Regions from separate parts of the Synechococcus sp. A10-1-5-1 genome, predicted to be linked through region 1. Evidence: riboswitches for the same ligand, from Rfam matches in the RefSeq annotation. Region 1 holds a riboswitch; the other holds the start of a gene.

Region 1 (7,530 bases):
TGCCTCGGGGACTCGCCAGCTGCCTCACCTCGGCCTTAATCACTGCAGCCGCAGTGCTGTCCCCAGTGGCTCAAGCCCAGTCCAGCAACTCCAACCTCGCTCCCGAGCCGAGCGTCTTTGACCAGGGACCAGGTGGGACCAGTCGCCAAGGCGGGTCGCTGCTCGACAGCACAAACCCGATCGATTTGATGAACAAGCTGCGGCGCAGCACGGCGATGGATGACGCCACCGATCCCGGAGATGCCATTGATGCGGCTCTCCGCCAGCTCGATGCCCAGTCGGTGACCCCTAACTCTGGGGCTTCTTCTCCGTTGGTGACGGCTCCTTAGTCGTCGTCGCTGCCTTCTTGCTGTCTCGGAGACTTTCAAGTCCCCAGCTCGCCGCCACCCGATCCAGGCGGGGATCCTTTTTTTCGGGTTGCCTGGCTTGGGCTTGAGCCAGTGCCTGTCCAGCCCCTTGGAGGTCTCCTTGGTCTTGCTTCAGCAAGGCCATGGCCAGAAGTGGCCTGGGATCACGCGGGAAGTCCTTGGCGAGCTGTCCATAGAGGGCCAGGGCGTCTGCAGTTTTCCCTTGGCGCTGGCGGAGATCGCCCAACAGCAGTCCCAGCCCCAGCTTTTGCGGTTGGGGAGTGGGTTTGCTGCTGGCCTCCAGCAGGGTCTTGAGTTGGGCTTCAGCCTCGGCTCCGCGCCCTTGTTCCAGTTGAAGAAGGGTGAGCAATTGCAGGGCTTCAATCCGATCAGGCTTGAGGTTCAGGATCTGGCGTAACTCCCGCTCGGCCCCAGGGCGGTCGTTGCTGTTGCGGCGGAGCTCGGCCAAGAGCAGACGCAGCTGCCAGTTTTGAGGCTGCTGATCGGCGAGGTGCTCCAACACCAGGCTGGCCTCTTGGGCCTGGCCTTGCTGGATCAGCAGGTCCACCAGTCGCTGTTGATCGGCGGCGCTCGCTGATCCCTCCCCGAGGCGGGCTTGAAGCAGGGCAATTTGCCTCTCGCTGCTGCCCTCTGGACTGCCTTGGGTTTTCAAGGCTTGGTGCTGACCCAGAAGCCAGCCGCCGGTGATCGAAACGGTCACCAACCCCGATGCCACCAGGGCGATCAGCACGCCATCGCGCTGGTTGGGGCGGCCTCGTGCCGGCATCGAGGAACCTGCAAGTCGGGCTCAGTCTGGGGCCTTTTTGCAAGCTCGGTACATTGGCCTACGGGCGATGGATTTCACGAGCGCCCAGAGGGTTTCAGCCACGATGCGTCAACACCCCATTTCCCCGGTCACAGAGCCGATGCAGTACCGCGCCATCGGCGTGGTTCGGGGGACCTACATGCCCGCTGATGCAGATCAGCTCACCCGTGGAGTGATTCAGACCGAGGACGGCTCCGAGATTGATGCGGTGGTCTTGGGTCGCGTGCTGACGCTGATGCGTCGTCATTTGGACTTGAGCAAGCCCCACCTGTGGGTGGCCTATCCCCGTTTCCGCGATCCCGATCAGCTGCATCTGCAGTTGGTGGGTGTCTGGGAGCCCAGCACCCTCTCCCCTGAGGAGAGCGCAGAGGAGGAGGCCGATGATCTGCCCGAAGGCGATGGTTACTTCTCCGTGCGCGGTGAGCTGATCTACACCCGTCCAGAAGACGGCGACTTGGTCGTCAAGATCCGCCAGCAGCCAAGGCCCGACGGTCGCCGCCCGACACCCTTCAAGCTGCAGTTGAAGGGCCAAATGGATCCGGCCCATCTGCGCCATTTCGTCTCTTTGGATCTGCGCCGTGAGGGGCAAACCCTGCAGCTTGAGAACCACGAAGTGATCGCTCCGGTGCCCCAACGGGCTGGCCGTGGTCGCGGCGGTGCCCGTGGTGGCCGCCGCTAGGGACCAGGAGCGGCCATGACCCCGCCGCCGCTGCATCTGGCTAGCTCCGATCAAGGTTCAACGGCCGCACTCAGGGCCGGTGTCGCCGTTGCTGGCGTCAGCGTGATCTCCGTCGCGGGCCCAGTGCTGGGCCTCTCGCCCTGGCTGATTGCTGGAGCCGCGGGCGGGGCACTCACGGCGCTCACCGTCGATGCGGCCCGTTTTGGTGGCCTGGGGGGGCATCTCCTTGCGGAGTCCCTCCCCTTCGGCTTGGGCCGCTCCAGGCTGCGGCGCATTGCTGTGCATGAGGCGGGTCACCTGCTGCTGGCGGCAGAGAACCAGCTGCCGGTGAAGCAGGTCTTGGTGGGCAGCCGCGCCTGTTTGCGCCATGGTTTGCGGGTGAATGGCAGCACCGAATTGGAGCCCCCCGCCCAGGTGAAGATGCCGTTGGAGGACTTGCGGCGTTGGAGCCGAGTCCTGCTGGCTGGGATGGTGGCGGAGGTGGTGGAGTACGGAGGCTCCCGTGGTGGCGCTGATGACCGGGCGCTGTTGGGTCGCCTCTGGGGCCTCTCTGGCCACGATGTGATGACGGCCCAAAACGAGCAGCGTCGCGCCCGCCGCGAGGTGCAGCAGTGGCTCGAGCAGCACCGCGAGCAGCTGCAGGCCAGCGCGGAGCAACTTCTCCAGGAGGCCTAATGGGATCCCTGGCGGTGGTCGATTGCCCGACGGGATTGGCCGGGAACATGCTGCTGGCGTCCCTGTTCGACTGCGGGCTGCCAGAAGACGTGGTCCATCAACCCCTGGTGGCTCTGGGGTTGGGCGGGCTCTATCGCTTGACGCTTGAGGAGCGCCGCAGCGTTGGCATGCGTGGTTTGCATCTGGAGGTGGAGCTGCTCGAGCAGCAGCCCCCCCATCGCCACTGGGCCAGCCTGCGGGAGCAAGTGCAAACGGCCGAGTTGGCCCCAGCACTGCGGCAGGCGGTGCTGAAGGTGTTTGGTGTGTTGGCGGAGGCTGAAGGTGCCGTCCATGGCTATCCGCCGGAGCAAGTGCATTTCCACGAGGTGGGAGCCCTGGATGCCCTGGTGGATGTGGTCGGTGTCTGTGCTGGGTTGCAGTACTTCGGTGTTCAGCGCTTGATCTGCAGTCCGCCTCCGGCGGGCCACGGCCAGGTGAACAGTGCCCATGGTCTGTTGCCGGTCCCAGTGCCCGCCGTTTTGGAGCTGGCTACGCGCCATGGGGTTCCCCTGGCCAGTAGCGCGGGGTTTCCCCCGGCGGAATTGACGACCCCAACTGGCTTGGCCTTGATGGTGGCCTGGGCGGACAGCTTTGCGCCTGCGCCTGCCTTGCGCCCCACCCGGCTGGGGATCGGTCTGGGTTCTCGGGAGTTGGATCGCCCTAATCAGTTGCGCTTTCTCCTCGCCGAGTCGGCTGACTCCGTTGGCGTTCAGCCCGAGTTGCAGATGGTGGTGCAGCAGCAGGCCCAGATCGACGATGCAACCGCAGAGGATTTGGCCTTCCTTCAGGACGCCCTGCGGGAGGCCGGAGCGTTCGAGGTCTTCGCCCAGTCGGTTGCGATGAAGAAGGGGCGCTTGGGCAGCTTGATTACGGCCCTGGCCTGGCCGGAGCAGGCCGAGGCCCTGCGAGCGATCTGGTGGCGCTATGGAAGCAGCCTGGGGGTACGGGAGCAGCTTCAGCAGCGCTGGGCCCTGCCCCGGCAGATCGAACAGCGGCAGACGCCCTGGGGACTGGTGCGCTTTAAGAGCTCCATGCGCCCCGATGGAAGTGTGCTGTGCAAGCCAGAGTTGGAGGACTTGATTCCCTTGGCTCAGCAGCGGCGGCTGCCCCTTGATCAGCTGCGCTCCAACCTGCTCCAGTGGCTGGAGGAGCAACGGTGATCCGGCGGCTGAGAACTCTCTCCCTCCCCGGGGGCGTACGGCTTTGGGTGAGCGCGGCAAGCGTTGCCTTTCTGGCCTCTGCGGTGGTCTCCCATGGCCGTCAGTTGCTGCAGCTGAGCCTCGATCGTCAGTCTTGGCTTTGGCTGGCCTTGGGCTTGGGCATCAGCGCCTTGAGCCTGGTGGTCAATGGCTTGGCCTGGGGAGTGGTGCTGCGTTGGTTGGGGGCTGCTCCGCGTTGGACTCCGGTGGTGCTGCTGTTTCTGGAGTCCAACCTGCGCAAGTATCTGCCTGGCGGGGTCTGGCATCTGCTGGAGCGGCTTCGGGCTCTGCGCTCTGGCGGCCCTTGCCGGCAACCCCTGAGCGGGCGTCAAGCCCTCGGGGCGGTCCTGCTTGATCCGCTGCTGATGGCCGTGGCGGCGTTGTCCTTGGTGGCCTTGGGGGGTGGTCTGGCCCTGTTGGCCTTGCTGCCGCTGTTGGCTTTGATGCCCCGTTGGCTCAATCCCCTGCTGGAGCGTCTGGAGCGCCGCCGCGCCAAGGCGCTTGAAGTGGATCCTTCTGGCCTCACCCCAGGAAGCCTCCGCCTGCCGGGCTATCCCTGGTGGCCCCTGGCGGCTGAGCTGGTCTTTGTTCTCTGCCGCTTTGGCGGTTTCGCCTGCTGCGTTCAAGCCTTCGACTTGGCCTTCCAGCTGGACTGGACGGGTTGGTTGGCGGGCTTTGCCCTGGCTTGGACCGCAGGTCTGGTGGTTCCCGCTGCCCCCGGAGGATTGGGGGTGTTTGAAGCGGTGTTGGTGCTTCGCTTGGCGGCTTCTGTTCCTGAGGCGCCGCTGTTGGCCGTGGCCCTGAGCTATCGCCTGGTCGTCTCGTTGGCGGATTTGTTGGTGGCCGCCGCCGCCCGCAGGGACCTGGCAGCACTTCGCAACAGTGGGTATTGTTGAGAAGTGCCCTGAGAGAGCGTCGTGCCCGCTGGTCCTGTCTCCCAGGTGCAGGCCGATGCATTGCGCAGCTCTCTGCATGATCGCGGGCAGCGTCTGACGCCCCAGCGCCAACGGGTCTTGACTTTGTTTGAGCGCCTTGGTGAGGGCAGTCACCTCAGCGCTGAGGAGGTCCATCAGCGCCTGCTCAAGGCGGATGAACGGGTCTCACTGGCCACGGTCTATCGCACCTTGCGGCTGCTGAGCTCCATGGAGCTGTTGTGCGAATTGGAGCTGCCGGAAGGGGGTCGGCGCTTTGAACTGGCCAGCGATGAGGCCCACCGGGACCATCACCACCTGGTCTGCGCTCGCTGCGGCCACACCGAAGAATTCGAGAGCGAAGCGGTGCTGCAGGCTGGTGGAGAGGCCGCGGCTTTACACGGCTTTCAATTGCTGAATTGTGTGTTGAACGTGCGCGCTCTCTGCCCTAGCTGCGCTCAGCAGGAAGCCGAGGGATGACTAGCGCCGGTTGACGCGAACCGGGACGAGCGATGGCTGCATTAAGCCACCGCCCCCGTTGTCATCGTCGGAATCGGTGGCGAGCCAAAAGATCAGACCGACGAGCCCCAGAACGGTCGTGAGTGCAGCGAACTCGGCCATCCAGGGGGATGCGGTTCGACACACCATAACGGTGTTTTTCGCTTCTGCTGTCGCGGTTGCTGCAGCTCAGAGGGGAGCGATCGCCAGCAGGCCGCCAGCCAGCGCCAGCAGGCCTGCCCCAAGGCTGGCCAGGCTGCGTTCCAACCGCTGGCTCAGCCAGGCGCTGCTACCGACCACAGCCACCGAGCTCAGCAGAGCACCAGCCCACCAGAGGGAGGTGCCGCTGGACTCCAGGCCGTGGAGCATCGCGTGGAGACCAAGGCCGCCAGCAACGGTGAGCGCCAGCACCTGGCGGCCGCAGCTGCCACGCAGCACCAGGACCAAAACGGCGGCCACGGCGGAGACCGCCAGGGCTGCCAGCACTTCGGCTCCAGGCAGTTGGCCGCCGAAGCTGCCGAAGACCGAACCGATCAGGGCCCCAGCCAGGGCATAGATCAGCAGTTGGCGGCCTGCCTGGGCGGCGCAGAGGCCCACGGCCACCAGCATCAGCAGGTGGTCCAAGCCCAGCAGGGGATGCAGGGCGCCGCCCAACACTCGATGGTCGGCGGTTCCATGGGCTCCGGCTGGCAGCACCGACAGCAGGCTCAGGCCCAGTCCGGCGGCGGTGCTGGTCAGCAGCGATCGGGTCAGTTTCGAGGTCATGGCAGATCCGGTCCGCGCCGGTGCTGAGGTTGAAGGAGGAGGCGCGGCGAGCGTTCTGACTGGAGAGCGCGAGGCTCCCATCACAGCTGCGGGACAGTGCCGGATTCGCGCCGGACTTTCCTCGTTGCCTTCCTGGGCTGAGTCCAGGAAACCGCTGATCGGATTATCGCTTCAGGAGAAACCCTTGCCGGCATCTTTCGCGACGCAGGCCTGAAGTTGCTTGCGGATCTTGGCGTGGTCGAGGTTTTTGCCGATCACCACCAGTTGGTTTTTGCGGTCGCTGGGCTTGCTCCACTCGCTGTCATCGATGGAGAAGCGCTTGCCGGCCAGGTGAAAGACGTGTCGCTTGCTGCTCTCGTTGAACCAGAGGATTCCCTTGGCGCGGAACACCCCGGCGGGGAGCTGGTTATCGAGGAAGTTTTGGAATTTACGCAGCGAGAAGGGACCTTCGCTGCCAAAGGAAAGGGATGTGAATCCCTCGATGGCGAGGTGATCCGCGTGGGAGTGCTCGTGGGAATGGTCGTGGGAATGGTCGTGGCTGTGATCGTGCTCGCAGTGACCGTGGTCGTGATCGCAGTTGCTGTGGTCATGGGCATGGTCATGGTCGTGCTCATGCACGCAGTGGCCGTGGTCGTGGTCGCAGTCGTCGTGGTTTTGCTCCGCAGTGACCTTGTCGCTTTCGAACAGGCCCACGCTGAGCAGCAGCGGCAGGTTGACCTCGCCTTTCACCGAGCGCAGGATCCGGGCATCGGTTTTGATCTCCCTTAACTGGGCTTCCACCTCGTTGAGCCGCGCTTCGCTGACGAGGTCGCATTTGTTGAGCAGCAGGATGTCGCCGTAGACGACCTGGGCGCGGGCGACCTCCCCCTCGAGGATCTCGTCGCTGAAGTTTTCGGCATCGATCAACGTGATGATCGAGTCGAGCCGAGTCTGATCCCGTAGATCGCTGCCAAGGAAGGTCATGGCTACGGGCAGGGGATCCGCAAGCCCCGTGGTTTCCACCACCAGGTAGTCCACGGGATCTGGACGATCGAGGATGCGATAGACGGCCTCGAGCAGCTCACCATTGATGGAGCAGCAGATGCAGCCGTTGCTCAGTTCGACCATGTCCTCGCCGGTGGCGATGATCAGGTCGTTGTCGATGCCAATCTCCCCGAACTCATTGACCAGCACCGCCGTTTTGACGCCCTGCTGGTTGCTGAGAATGTGGTTGAGCAGCGTGGTTTTTCCCGCTCCAAGGAAGCCCGTGAGGATGGTTACGGGGAGCCCGCTGGGGGCCTGATCCATCAGGCTGCTGCTCATGGTGAAGGCTGCTTGCTGCGGCTTCGATCGGTCCCCTCAGTCTGGGACGTGGCCTGCAGCTTTAGAAGCCGCTCAAGCCGCAGGTCTCCCGATAGGTCTGCGCGATCGCTTGGTTCTCGGCTGAGCTGGTGAGGTCCTTGTAGGACTGGGCCGCGGCTTTGGCTCCAGTCCCATCCCCATCGGAGAAGGCATCGAGCATGGCGTTGATCACACCCAGTTCCTGTTGCTCGAGTACGAGATAGCGCGCTTGGGCGCTTTTGCAGGGGCCGTCCTGGAGGCTGGCCTGAAT
Region 2 (7,530 bases), 420 kb from region 1:
CTGCCCAACAAGCGACGACCATCCACACCACCTGTCGCGGGATCACAGGCTCTCTCAGGGTGAGGCATCAGACCGAGCACATTCCCCTTGGCATTGGTCAGGCCTGCCACATCAGCCATCGAACCATTCGGATTGCGGCAGTACCGCAGGACCACTTGGCCCTGATCCTCCAGAACCTTGAGTTGATCAGGATCGGCCTGGTAGCGGCCCTCACCGTGGGCGATGGGGAAGTTCACCACTTCGCCGCTGGTATAGCCCTGAAGCCAACTGCACTGGCCGGGTTCAACCCGCAAATCAGTGGGTTCACAAATGAAGTGCAGTTTTTGGTTTCGGGTCAGGGCACCAGGGAGCAATCCCATCTCCGTCAGCACCTGGAAGCCGTTGCAGATCCCCAGTACGCGCCCGCCTCGGTTCGCGAAAGCAACGACCTCCTCCAGCACAGGGGCAAAGCGAGCGATGGCCCCACAACGGAGATAGTCTCCATAACTGAAGCCACCGGGAATCACCACGGCATCGAGTCCGCTCAGATCCCGCTCTTCATGCCACAGGAAACGGGTCTCAATGCCGAGGCAGCCCTGGGCTGCCCACTGAACGTCCCGGTCACAATTCGACCCGGGAAAGACGACTACGCCGAGGGTCATTGCTCAGGCTCCTGCGTTGGAGTCGTCCTTGAGCTCGAGGCTCCAGTCCTCGATAACAGGATTGGCCAAGAGCCGGTCGCTCAAGAGCTCCAGCTGCTGACGTGCGGTCTGGGCGTCGGGGGCAGTCAGTTCCACCTCGACAGCTTTGCCAATCCGCAGCTTGCTAATGCCGTCTACACCCAAGCGTGATGCGGCGGCTCGGGTGGCTTCACCGGCGGGATCGAGCACGGAGGGCCTCAGGGAGACCAACACACGGGCAGAGAAGACGGGCACCTGAGCTCTAGGTGGGGTTTGTTAAATCTTGGCAGGCCGGCTGTCGCCAAGCCTCTGCGTGATCAGGTTGGTGGTGGTCCCACGGGGCGCCATGAACCACCTGCATCCGCTGCCCTCGCTGCTGACGGCCTGCGCCGCCCTGGCCTGTCAGACCGCAGCCCAGGCCGGTGAGCCGTTCACAGTGCCCTTGGAATGCCGCCTCGATTCCAGTGCCTGGCTTCCCTGCACGATGACCGTCGAGCGGCTCGGTGAGCACTGGTGGCTGCAGGTGGGTCGCCGTCGCTTCGACTTCCGCCATGACGGACGAGGTCGGATCGAACTCCAGGAAGCCCAAGGAACCAGACGCCTGGTGCAACCCAGCTGGAGGTCCCACCAGGCGCTCTGCTGGGACGGAATCTGTGCGAAGGGAGACCTGCCGCTCGATTAGGAAAGGGCCGCGCTCAACTTTTCCTTGAGCTTTGAGCTGTCCAAGGAAAGGCCTAAGGCGACCAGCTCCAGCCCGTCGATCTCGGGCCGATCCAATCGGGAGCTGGTGTCAAACCAACACTCCAACCGTGGGCCCACGGCCTGGATCTGGAGGGGGTGGCTTTTTCCAGGCAGCCAAGCCCGTCCCTTCAGCCTGAGCAGACCGTACTCAGCGATCACAGCCGGAAGAAGCAATTCCAGCTGTGCCTTGCTGGTCGATCCCTTCCAGTCCAAAGCCATGGACTCCATCGCCACGTGGGTGTGGTCGTGATGGTCGTGGTCGTGGTCGTGGTCGTGGTCGTGGTCGTGGTGATGGTCCTCGTGTTCCGGGCGATCCAGTCCCATCAGCAGGGCGGCGGGAACATTGCCACGGGCCATGGGCAGGACGGAGACCCCGCTGCGGAGCTTGGCGCTCAAGCGCGTTTGCAGGGCGCCAATGGCCTCATCACTGAGGCAGTCAGCCCGGCTCATCAGCACGAGGTCCGCGGCCTCGAGTTGGTCCTCAAAAAGCGCATTGATGTCGCTGAGGTGATCCAGGCTGGGATCCGCTTGACGTTGCGCTTCAAGGGCCGCGGGATCAGCAACGACGCTGCCGCCACTGAGAGCCTCCCCATCGACCACCGTCACCACACCGGTCACCCGAGTTCTGGTGCGGATCTCGGGCCAGCGAAAGGCCTGGACAAGCGGAACAGGTAAGGCCAAGCCGCTCGTCTCAACCACGATGCCGTCGAGCTGATCGGCCCGCTGAAGGAGCTGCTGCATCACCGGCAGGAACTCATCTTGAACAGTGCAGCAGAGACAACCATTGGCCAGTTCGACCACACGGCCCTCGAGCTCGTCCTCGGGGCAAAAGCCGCAGCTACGAATTAAGTCGCCATCGATCCCGACCTCACCGAACTCATTCACCAGAACGGCGAGTCGGAGGCCACTGGAGACGAGCAGTTGGCGCAGCAGCGTGGACTTACCAGCGCCAAGGAATCCGGTCACGACGGTGACCGGTAGGCGGGATGCAGGAGCCGCAGTCATCGTCAGGCCAGAAGGGCAGTCCAGGTGAAGGCAGCGCCAATGCCGACCATCACACCAGCCAACAACTGTCTAACGGTGGGCTGAATCTCAAGGCTGACGCGGCGCATGGCCACCAAGGACACCACAAGAAGAGCGCCTTGGCTCAGAAGCAAACCGAGCAGATAGAAGGCAATCGGGGTGGACTCCCAACCGATGACCGAAGCACTGAGGACGTAACCGTGCAGAGCAAAAGCAGGGATCAAGCTCAAGGCCGGTAAGCGTCCTGCGATCACCAAGCCTTCAACCACCAAGGACAGCGAGACGAGGGCCTCAGCTCCAGGCAATCCAGGAAGCCAAAGACCCAGGGCACTGGCGGACAAACCAACCACGAGCAAGGCCATGGTCCAGCGCATGGAGCGCTGTAGCCCAACCAAACCCAGGGCCATGAGGAACAGCAGATGATCCGGCCCCAACAGCGGGTGGGCCAGACCACTCAGCAGGCCGCTGACGGGTGACGGTGCAAGAGCCAGGGACTCCATCGGGTGATGGGCCAGTGCTGGAGAGGCAAGAACGGGAGCCAAGAGGAGCGCAGCGGCCCCAAAACGCTTCAACATCAAGAGAACTGGTCCGCGCCAGGGGTCATTTGGATGGAACCGGCGGGCGTTCTGACTGGAGTCCTGGGGTCAGGACTCTTCACAGCTGCGGGACAGCGCCGGAATTTCACCGGACTTTCCCCGTTTCCTCTTCGGGCTGATCCCCCGAAGAACCGGAGACCAGAGCCTAAGCGCTGATTAACGGCAGGCCAGGCTTTCGCGGGTGTCGACTCCGGTACGAGGGTTCACACCACTGGCCCGGGCACAAAGGGCCTTCTGTTGAGGAAGATCCAGCACCGCATCGGTGAAGTCCGTTCCCTCGATGACGGCACCGGTGAATTTGCTGTTCATCAACATGGCGTTGCGAAAGACAGCACCACTGAGATCAGCGTTGTCAAAGCGGGTGGCAAAGGCGACGACGTCCTCAAGATCCGCTGCGGAGAGGTTCGCCTTTTGAAGATTGGCGGTGTTGAACACAGCACCGCGCAGGTCGGTTTCGCTCAAGTCGAAACCTTCCATGGAAGCTTTCAAAAACTCCTGCTGTTGCAAGTTGCGGCCGTGCATGTCCGGTTGCAGATCCTGAGCACTGCGCTGACCCCGAAGCTCCGGGGCTGTGATCGCCATGGCCGGAGCGGGAGCAGGCAGAACGGCCGTCACCAGTACAGCCAGGCAGAGGGCGAGGGCGGTGAGCGACCGGGCCACGAGCGACTGAGCAAGAGCTCCGAGGTTCCGCACTGCAGCTTTAGCTTGGGCGCTCAAGTTATTGCAGGCGGATACCGGAGCGCGACCGATGAGCAAGACCCTTCGGGTGGTGGTGCCGCCCCATCCACTCATTGGCCACTGGTTGACCCTTCTGCGGGATGCGGACACGCCACAGCCGTTGTTTGCCACGGCCATGGCGGAATTGGGGCGCTGGTTGACTTACGAAGCCATGCGCGACTGGATCCCCTACCAGCGTGTTCAGGTGCAAACGCCATTAGCCCAAACAGAGGGAACCATCGTCGATGGTTCGATTCCAGTCCTGGCCGTTCCCGTCCTGCGTGCTGGTCTTGGCCTCTGGGACGGGGCGAAGACAGTGATCCCCAGTGCGTCGGTGGCCCACATGGGCCTGCAACGGGATGAAGCCAGTGGACGGTGCCGTTGTTACTTCAACGGCTTGCCCGAATCCATTCCAGCCAACGCGGGCGTGCTGGTCTTTGATCCGATGGTGGCAACCGCCGGCACCCTGCTGAATGTGCTCGAGCAACTGGAGACCAAGGGCGTCACAGGTCAACGGGTGCGCGTGATCTCCGCCCTGGCGGCTAGTCCGGGCCTGAAAACCCTGGGGGAGCGCTACAGCGATCTCACCATCTACACCGGCTGCATCGATGCGGAGTTGGACGGCCAACAGCGAATTCTCCCCGGATTGGGTGACGCTGGCGACCGTCTCTATGGCAAGCCGCAGTCAGGCTTCGTAGGCTGAGCACACTCCTCAGACCCTCGACCTGCAGCTATGTCCAACCGAGACGGCGGTTCCGGATCTCTGGGCACCCTCTTGGCTGGTGCAGTGATTGGTGCGGCTGGTTTCGCATGGTGGCTCTACTCAGAAGCAGAACGGCGCCAGCAGCACACCCGCCAAGAGCGCAGCCTGCGGCTCAGCCGTCTGACCGATCACGACGAGCAGGCCTTCGACCCCAACAGCGAAAGCCCCGTGGTCCGAGAACACGAACTGCAGGACAAGGTTCAGCAACTGAACCAAGCGATTGAGGATGTTCGCCGGCAACTCGAAGGCCTAAGCCCCCAGAGCTGATCAGGCTCCTCGGTAGGTTGCTGTTGAGATCAAACCGCAGCCATGCTCCGCTCCGCCGCGATTACCCAGGGCATTCAGCGCTCCCCCAACCGCGCCATGTTGCGGGCTGTCGGTTTTGGGGATGCTGACTTCAACAAGCCGATCATTGGCATTGCCAACGGCTACAGCACGATCACGCCCTGCAATGTCGGTCTCGATGACCTAGCCAGGCGTGCGGAGCAGGCAGCCCTCGAGGCCGGGGCGATGCCACAGATGTTCGGCACCATCACCGTCAGCGACGGCATTTCGATGGGCACCGAGGGAATGAAGTACTCCCTGGTGAGCCGCGAAGTGATTGCTGATGCGATTGAAACGGCGTGCAACGGCGAGTCCATGGACGGGGTCCTGGCCGTTGGCGGCTGTGACAAGAACATGCCCGGCGCCATGTTGGCGATGGCGCGGATGAACATCCCGTCTGTCTTTGTCTATGGCGGCACAATCAAGCCGGGCAAGTTGGGCGGTTGTGATCTGACCGTTGTCAGTGCCTTTGAGGCCGTCGGTCAGCTCACCAGTGGCCAGATCGATGAGGAACGCCTCACCGAAATCGAAAAAAATGCCTGTCCCGGTGCGGGGAGCTGCGGCGGCATGTTCACCGCCAACACCATGAGTGCGGCGATCGAGACGATGGGCTTGAGCCTGCCCTACAGCTCGACCATGGCCGCCGAGGATCCAGAAAAAGCGGAGAGCGCTGCCCGCAGTGCTGAGGTCCTGGTCGAGGCGATCAAGGCCGATATCCGCCCCCTGGACCTTCTGACCCGTGAGGCCTTCGAGAACGCCATCAGCGTGATCATGGCCGTGGGCGGCTCCACAAACTCGGTCCTGCACCTACTGGCCATTGCACGCACTGCTGGCGTCGAACTGAGCATCGATGACTTTGAGCGGATTCGCGAGCGGGTCCCGGTGATCTGCGATCTCAAGCCCAGCGGTCGCTACGTCACCGTCGATCTCCATCAAGCCGGGGGGATCCCCCAGGTGATGAAGCTGCTCCTCGATGCAGGTCTGCTCCATGGCGAGTGCCGCACGATTGAAGGCAAAACCCTGAAGGAAACCCTCGCGAATGTGCCATCCGTTCCTGCCGCGGACCAAGACGTCATACGGCCTCTGAGCAATCCCCTCTACGCCAAAGGGCATTTGGCGATTCTCAAGGGCAACCTGGCCCAAGAAGGAGCCGTGGCCAAGATCAGTGGTGTCAAAAATCCCGTGATCACCGGCCCTGCTCGGGTGTTCGAAAGTGAAGAGACCTGCCTCGAGGCCATCCTCGACAAGCGGATCAATGCGGGTGATGTGGTCGTGGTGCGCAACGAAGGTCCTGTCGGCGGTCCCGGCATGCGCGAAATGCTTTCCCCCACCTCGGCCATCGTGGGTCAAGGCCTGCTCGACAAAGTGGCCTTGATTACCGATGGACGCTTTTCAGGGGGGTCCTACGGCCTGGTGATCGGCCACGTGGCCCCAGAGGCTGCCGTCGGTGGCAACATCGGCCTGATCCATGAAGGCGACAGCATCACGGTCGATGCCAAGCAGCTGTTGATTCAACTGAATGTTGATGAGAGCGAATTGGCCTCCCGTCGTGCGGCTTGGAGCAAGCCTGAACCCCGTTACCGCACGGGTGTGCTGGGTAAGTACGCCCGGCTAGTGAGCTCCAGTAGCAAAGGAGCGGTCACAGACCAGCCCGACCTCTAAGCCTCGCCGGCAATCAGGGCACGGATGCGCCGGCAGAGGGCCTCCAGGGGGGCGCCGGCGCTGGGACGCTCGCAGCGTTCTCCAGAGTTGGACTGCATCCAGACCGGGTGGCTGCCGTGCCAGAGCATTGGTGATTCCTCATCCGCCACCATGCTCAGCATCAGATTCAGCTCCTCACCACTGCGGTAGATCTCGAGCTCCAGATCGCGATCTGGGTGACGCACTCCCTCAGCGTCGCGGGCCTCGATCAGCAGACAGCAGTCACTGCAGTCTCCGACCGTTGACGGAGGCTCACCACTGAAACGAAGGGCATGGCGATAGGGCTTGAGGCAGACGTCAGCCGCCTTGGCCAGTTCACTGAGCAGGGGTTCGAACTCCACGGGTCAATCAGGCCACTGCACGAATGGAGCGGATCAGCAGCCGCAGGGGGCCCGGCCGGAAGCCTGGATTCCGGCCACCCACGTCTCCAAATTTGGAATGAAGGACCTGGATGCGTGTCACACGAGCGGGATCGAAGCGAAGCGGGAAGCCAATGGGGGTCGCACGCACGCTGGGAGTGAGTCGATTGAACGGAATCGTCACCACCGTGGTTCCGCTCGGTCGAGTTGAGAATTCAGCGACCCAGCGCAATCCCCCTGGAATCAGCTCAGTCAATCCGCCCACACCATCGCGGCAAGCGATGGCGAGCTTGTAACGACGACCATCGCCATCAAGCTGCAGCTCGATGGCGCCGTAGGACGAGAGATCGCGGGCTGGATCCAGCACAGGGGAGCGGCAACTGACAAAGCCGCCACCCTCGGACTCCACAAAGGCCTCCATCAGCAGGCCATCAGCTGTCGCTCTGCACTGGCCCTGACTGCGGCCGCCCATGATGGTGTCGTTCAGGGATTGCCATCCCGGGAAGTCAGCTCCGTTTGCCAGCACCAGCGGGGCAACCATGGACGCGATCCAAGCGGACATGCCCTCAGCCTGCCGCAGGCACCCCCTCCAGCGCAGCCTCATCGGCCAGCACCAGAACCTCCGTGCGAGGAGTCACCAGCTTGGC

Evidence for each region. A riboswitch is a leader RNA that binds a small molecule or an ion and turns the genes downstream of it on or off. The one in region 1 is predicted to bind cobalamin.
Region 2: linked by a shared signal. The riboswitch ahead of MY494_RS01440 (HupE/UreJ family protein) and the one ahead of MY494_RS12245 (HupE/UreJ family protein) in region 1 are both predicted to bind cobalamin.

What each region holds. Positions count from the first base shown of each region.
Region 1 is NZ_CP096032.1:2,259,771-2,267,300, forward strand. It holds gene MY494_RS12205 (hypothetical protein) at 1-329, shown strand, start outside; gene MY494_RS12210 (tetratricopeptide repeat protein) at 289-1,134, opposite strand; gene MY494_RS12215 (hypothetical protein) at 1,238-1,852, shown strand; gene MY494_RS12220 (hypothetical protein) at 1,868-2,527, shown strand; gene larC (nickel pincer cofactor biosynthesis protein LarC) at 2,527-3,726, shown strand; gene MY494_RS12230 (lysylphosphatidylglycerol synthase domain-containing protein) at 3,723-4,661, shown strand; gene MY494_RS12235 (Fur family transcriptional regulator) at 4,683-5,156, shown strand; gene MY494_RS12240 (hypothetical protein) at 5,157-5,297, opposite strand; gene MY494_RS12245 (HupE/UreJ family protein) at 5,364-5,939, opposite strand; cobalamin riboswitch at 5,967-6,110, opposite strand; gene MY494_RS12250 (GTP-binding protein) at 6,111-7,241, opposite strand; gene MY494_RS12255 (hypothetical protein) at 7,303-7,530, opposite strand, start outside.
Region 2 is NZ_CP096032.1:275,377-282,906, reverse strand. It holds gene purQ (phosphoribosylformylglycinamidine synthase subunit PurQ) at 1-641, opposite strand, end outside; gene purS (phosphoribosylformylglycinamidine synthase subunit PurS) at 645-914, opposite strand; gene MY494_RS01450 (hypothetical protein) at 1,006-1,341, shown strand; gene cobW (cobalamin biosynthesis protein CobW) at 1,338-2,405, opposite strand; gene MY494_RS01440 (HupE/UreJ family protein) at 2,408-2,998, opposite strand; cobalamin riboswitch at 3,022-3,170, opposite strand; gene MY494_RS01435 (pentapeptide repeat-containing protein) at 3,176-3,601, opposite strand; gene upp (uracil phosphoribosyltransferase) at 3,768-4,439, shown strand; gene MY494_RS01425 (hypothetical protein) at 4,470-4,766, shown strand; gene ilvD (dihydroxy-acid dehydratase) at 4,809-6,485, shown strand; gene MY494_RS01415 (hypothetical protein) at 6,482-6,865, opposite strand; gene MY494_RS01410 (CIA30 family protein) at 6,873-7,445, opposite strand; gene pgl (6-phosphogluconolactonase) at 7,450-7,530, opposite strand, start outside.